2 regions of the Pseudoalteromonas sp. NZS11 genome follow, and region 1 is predicted to be linked to the other one. Evidence: predicted binding sites of a transcription regulator. Region 1 holds the regulator's gene; the other holds the start of a gene.

Region 1 (3,202 bases):
ACCTAATAGCCAAGCTAAAATTTGTAATGCGAGCAAATAACCGAGCCATTTATGTAACTTGCGAGCATACTTAAATATTTTTTTATTCATGTTTTAGTCTTATTATTTTTAGAGGCTAGTTTATTACATTAATGGGATTAGTTACTGCGACATTTTGTCGCAGTTTAAACTATAGCTTACTGTAATCATTTAAAAATAAAAAAGATTACACTTAAATTGCTAACATGACTTATTTGTTTAATTGAGCTGAGTGTTTGATATCCAGCTAGCTTTAAACGCTAAAAAATACTTAAAAGCTGCGAAATATCTATATAAAGTGGTTAATAGAGCATAGTTGATTTGGTATAACGGTAAAACTGCGTTAAAGTTTGCAATGAAATTATTAGAGGATAAATACGAAACGATGTCGGAAATTCAATTTTTAAATGTAGATCTTGAGCTTGAATCAAAGCAAGATATTAGTTTGCTAGTGGCAGACTTGAAAAAAGTCGCGACGATTTTACATTATGACAAAGACGAATACCGTCAATTAGCGCGTATTGAAGCAACAGGTGTAGTAAACACGCCTGACAAAGCAATAAACCATATATGTGAGCTTATTGAATCGTGTTCGCGTAACGCGCTAAAACAATGGTTAAGCTGTTCACGTAGAACGTTTGATATTGGTTTTGAATCAGGCACTTCACCTAAGTGCTTTAATCAAGCCTTAGATGCAGATACATTACTACGTATATCTGCGATTGGTGCGGGTATGGAAATTACAATTTACCCAATCGAAAAGTAACTATCTTCGCTCTACGACTGCTGCGGTCATTTTTGATACGCAGCACAGCTCATTGCGGCTATTTGTAATTTTTATTTCCCACACTGAACTACGTTTGCCAATATGAAACGCTCTTGCCGTTGCTGTTAAAGTGCCGTTGCGAGATGCTTTTAAATGACTTGCGCTAATTTCCTGCCCCACGCAGTAAAATTTTGTAAAATCGACAACAAAGTTAGCTGCATAGCTGGCAACTGTTTCGGCAAGTACAACGTTAGCACCGCCGTGAACCATTCCCATTGGATTATGATGCTCAGGAATTGCCGGCATAGTGGCTACTAAGTAATCATCACCAATTTCAGTGACTTCTATTCCCATGGTTTTCATTAATGTTCCTTGGCCATCAATGCCTTGTTCTAACTGCTTGCACAGCTCTAAAGTGATGGGCTGGTACCAAATACTCATAATGACTCCTTTGCTTTTTTAATCATTTATAAATCTAGCTTTAGTTATATCCCTAAAATGTACACAAGTGAAATTACTTTGGCTATTTTAAGGCTTAATTTAAATTTGCGATTTTTATTTAACTGTATATACTCACAGTTAAATGTACTGTATGGAAAACCAGTTGTATGCGACCATTAACGAACCGCCAAGCTCAAATACTCGAACTAATTAAAGTTTTTATTAAAGACACTGGTATGCCTCCTACACGTGCTGAAATAGCGCAAACATTAGGTTTTAAAAGTGCCAATGCTGCTGAAGAACATTTAAAAGCACTTGCTAAAAAAGGCGCAATTAAAATGAAACCAGGTGCAAGCCGTGGTATTCAGTTAATTGAAGAAGAAGAGCCAGAACAATTAGGTTTACCGCTTATAGGGCGTGTTGCTGCTGGTTCACCTATTTTGGCGCAAGAGCACGTTGAAAGTCACTGCAAAATCGATCCATTAATGTTTAAACCGGCTGCAGATTTTTTACTACGCGTTAACGGTATGAGCATGAAAGATATTGGTATTATGGATGGTGATTTACTTGCTGTACATCGTACTCAAACCGCTGAAAACGGGCAAGTTATTGTTGCCCGCCTAGATGAAGACGTAACTGTAAAACGTCTTGAGAAAGCGGGTCGTAAAGTATTACTTCATGCTGAAAACGACGATTTTGAATCTATTGAAGTAGATCTTGAGAATGAGTCTTTTAATATTGAAGGCTTAGCCGTTGGCGTTATAAGAAACGCTGATTGGATGTGACTTTAAAAATAGCTTTTAAACAAGCAGTTTTATAAATGCGTACTAATTAGTACGCATTTTTTGTTTTAAATTCGCACTAAAAATAGGGCATAAATAGCTCACTGACAATTTAAGCTGTAAACTTTTTTGCACTTATATTTTCCCCCTCCGAATACGTTAAACCCCTTTGTTTTGCTCATCTTTTGAACTTACTGTTACCTAGTTGGTTACTGATTTTTTATTAATTACTCAATATCACCTGATTGTTTTTTATACTAAAACTTGCTTGTTGTTCATTTTTTAGCTAATTATTAATGTGCTGAGCTAATAATAACTCACAGCTTTTTAGTTTTGAGAACACACAATATACACAAACCCGTTGTTGGCGCAGCAAAACCAATCAATATTAAATGAGATTGACTAAAAAAATAAAAATAACGAATTGGCGTTTAAGCCGTATGCCTCTTCGCTTTGCATTCGCAATAGCATCAAAGGAGCCGTCACATGGGTAAACTGACCTCTACCTTGTGGCTTATATTATGTGTTTTTTCGCACCCAGTTTTGGCTAACAGCCAATACAATATGCGCAAAGGCGTAACCGATATAAGCAATAATGTATATCAGCTGCACATGACCATATTTATAATATGTTGTGTGATTGGGGTGATAGTGTTCGCAATTATGTTTTGGGCACTTATTCATCACCGTAAATCTAAAGGGGCTGTACCTGCCCAATTTCACGAAAGCACTAAAGTAGAAATACTTTGGACTGCAATCCCGTTTGTTATTTTAATTGCTATGGCAGTACCAGCCACTAAAACCCTAATTGCAATGGAAGATGCCAGCAAAGCTGATCTCACTATTAAAATTACAGGCTCGCAATGGAAATGGCATTATGAATATATGGGTGAAGATGTAGAGTTCTACTCTATTTTATCTACCCCGCAAGATGAAATAGCGAATCTTGCAGATAAAAATCCTAACTACTTACTTGAGGTTGATAAACCTCTCGTACTGCCAATAAATCAAAAAGTACGATTTTTAATGACTTCTGACGATGTTATTCACTCTTGGTGGGTACCTGATTTTGCAGTTAAAAAAGATGCGAATCCCGGCTTTATAAACGAAACATGGACGAACATAAACGAAGAAGGTACTTACCGAGGCCAATGTGCTGAGTTGTGTGGTAAAGATCATGGCTTTATGCCCGTTG
Region 2 (3,202 bases), on a different contig from region 1:
ACAGATACACCAGCAACCGATTCTATATACGATGTAGTCGTAGACGTACCTAGCATCGCACCTGCAATTGTTGCTGAGCTGTCAGCACTTAATGCGCGCCCTAAACGAGGCATGTTACCTTTTTCATCAGCTAAACCTGCTTTTTGAGTTACCGCAACTAATGTACCCGAAGTATCAAAAAGATCGACAAACAAGAAAGCAAAAATAACACTCATCATTGATATATCAAAAGCGGCTGCAAAATCTAGCTGCATAAAAGTAGGCATTATTGATGGTGGCGTAGCCATAACACCGTGATATTCAACAAGCCCCAAACTTAAAGCAATGCCAGTCACTAATAAAATACTAATAAGCACGCCACTTTTAAAATCGCGGTATAGAAGCGCTGCAATTACAAAAAAGCTTAATATAGCCAATAACGGTCCTGGAGAAGTAATGTCGCCCAACTGCACTAATGTTGCCGGGCTTGAGACAATAATGCCTGCATTTTTAAGGGCAATTAATGCTAAAAAAGCACCTATACCCGTTGCGATTGCTCGCTTGAGCACCAGAGGTATGGCATTAATAATCCACTCTCTGACTTTAAATAAGCTTAAAAACAAAAATATACAACCCGACATAAATACAGCCCCTAAGGCGGCTTGCCAGGTATAACCCATTCCTAATACGACACCATACGTAAAAAAGGCATTTAGCCCCATACCAGGCGCTAATGCTAATGGATAATTAGCCCATAAACCCATTATAAAACAGCCTATCGCAGCTGCTATACATGTCGCTACAAATGCAGCCCCTTGATCCATCCCAGCCTCTGCGAGCATAGCCGGGTTTACAAATACAATGTATACCATAGTTATAAAGGTAGTTAGGCCAGCAACGCATTCGCGTTTAACTGTTGAATTATTTTCGCTCAGTTTAAATAAGGCTTCGAACATAATAAACTTGTGATAGTAAAAAGTGGCGAGATTTTAACATAAAAATTATCTTTTACAGGACATTTTACCTTGCTATATACTAAACTGTTAAAGTGGTTAAAATAATAAATGAACCAATATGCTTAAAACAACACCTTGTGAGCAAGACTTAGAGCAACAGCTAGATAATATTTTAGGTTTTGTTACTCAACCCGAAAATACCTCTGTGCCCGTTGATAATAAAAAAGATGAGCAAAGTACGTTAAATAAAGCCCTATATTATTTAAAAAATAATCAAGCTCCATTGGCTGCAAAATGGATGCGACTTGCTGCAATGGCGGGAAACCATAGAGCACAGTTTTATTTAGGTTTATTTTTTGTGAAAGGTGAAGGCGTGCCACAAAGTGTATTTCATGCTGTAGCTTGGTTAAGCTTAGCAAGTAGCCAAGGGTACGCCCCTGCCACTGCAGCGGTTACAGATATACGCAAACATATCGAAACTAAGCGATTTAAAGATGCTCAATGTTATGCGGCAAGTTTGTACGAACAAATTCACCAACTCCAGTTTTCTCATATGATCCCTCGCACGAGTGAAAACACATAAGCTAACTATGGCAGAAGTACTGTATGCAGTGTTAAAAAATACTGTATATGGTTACAAAGATAATCCTATACAGTATAAAACCCCAAAATGAAGACACTACGCAAAAATTTATTTTTAGAATACCTTCTCAAAAACAACCCTATAACAACCTGATTAATAAAGAATTATAAATTAAAAAAATAAAAATAATGATCAAAAGCTGAATAACTGTACAAATAAATAGCATAAAAGGCTTGCACGAAAGCACTGTATAAACTACTGTATATGAATACTGTATAAAAACCCAGTGAGTGAACCTATGTTACAGCCTATTACCGTAAGAACAGTTAAAAGTTACCAACAAGATGAGCAAAGCGATTGCGTGAATTTGATTCAAATTGAAGATGAAATTTCAGCGACCTTTGAGCTTTTAAAAGTATTACACCAATACAATAGCTCTAATGCATGGACGTTACTAATTGCTCCAGATCATGTACCTAGCAAAGCTTTACTTGACTCATGCTCTATTGATACAAGTAAATTACTTGTTATTAGACAAAAGCACTTAGTAAATTTAGAGTATGTATTAAATTCTGCATTACATAACGGGAACTTTGCAGCGGTAATTACCTGGACCGATATAGTTAATAACCAACTACTTACGAATTTATCATTCGATTTAAGTAAAACGAATACAAAACTATACTGTTTTACTAAAAAGTCTCAAACAACAGAGATATCACTCGCCCAATAAGCTTGTTAAACTAATGTTTTAGACTTTGTATTATTATTATGACTTCACTCAATACCACATTATGTTTTTGCAGCAGTGGGCACAATTATGCCGATTGCTGCGAGCCGCTTCACTTATCTGTTAAGCAAGCTGACTCTCCTGAACAACTTATGCGCTCACGATTCAGTGCTTATGTTATTAAAAATGCAGAATATGTTTATCAAACCTACGCAAAAGAAAAACAAGCTGAAAATCCGGTTAAAGAAATCAATGATTTTGCTAACAGCTGTCGATTTATAAATCTTGATGTAATTGGGTCAAGCCATGATGGCGATACCGGCACTGTAGAATTTAAAGCCCAATATTTTTATCAAAACTTATTTTGTGAGCTTCACGAAAAATCGCAGTTTATTAAAGAAAACACTCAATGGCGTTATTTAGATGGCACTATATATCCTGTTGAAGATATTAAAGTGGGCAGAAATGATGACTGCCCATGTGGTAGCAATAAAAAGTACAAAAAATGTCATAGCGTGTAATAAATAATCTTATTTAATATTTATCACCTACAAGGTGTTTTTAAGTGGCAAAGTGATTTATTAGCTAGCTAAACTTAAAAACACACTTGGTTACGACCTTGCATTTTGGACTCATACATTTTTTCATCTGCGATCTGCAAGGTGTTTTTGTTATTTACATACGGTTGTAGGGTTGCACCGCCAATACTAATAGTAACAAAGTCATATTCTGAATATCTGTGTAATATTCCTAAATCGACCACATTTTGTTTAATTTTATCAGCAACACAAATTGCACCTTCAGTGCTTGTATGCGGTAGAACAACTACAAACTCTTCGCCGCCGTAACGCGCAACAAAATCGGTTGGCCTTTGCAAACTATTAGTAATAGTTTGTGCAACAAGGTTTAAAACCGTATCGCCTTGCACATGACCATAAAGATCGTTGTATTGCT

Evidence for each region. Region 1 encodes LexA, which represses DNA repair genes until DNA is damaged. Its sites were predicted from a motif close to TACTGTATNNNNATACAGTA; they were not measured.
Region 2: the regulator LexA is predicted to act here: its motif matches at 1,775-1,794, upstream of I6E82_RS07555 (SulA-like leucine-rich domain-containing protein).

What each region holds. Positions count from the first base shown of each region.
Region 1 is NZ_JADYWP010000012.1:73,273-76,474, reverse strand. It holds gene I6E82_RS18075 (hypothetical protein) at 1-90, opposite strand, end outside; gene I6E82_RS18070 (hypothetical protein) at 404-784, shown strand; gene I6E82_RS18065 (PaaI family thioesterase) at 785-1,225, opposite strand; gene lexA (transcriptional repressor LexA) at 1,393-2,010, shown strand; gene coxB (cytochrome c oxidase subunit II) at 2,494-3,202, shown strand, end outside.
Region 2 is NZ_JADYWP010000003.1:89,047-92,248, reverse strand. It holds gene I6E82_RS07565 (NCS2 family permease) at 1-935, opposite strand, end outside; gene I6E82_RS07560 (tetratricopeptide repeat protein) at 1,054-1,518, shown strand; gene I6E82_RS07555 (SulA-like leucine-rich domain-containing protein) at 1,817-2,251, shown strand; gene I6E82_RS07550 (YchJ family protein) at 2,290-2,769, shown strand; gene I6E82_RS07545 (GGDEF domain-containing response regulator) at 2,844-3,202, opposite strand, start outside.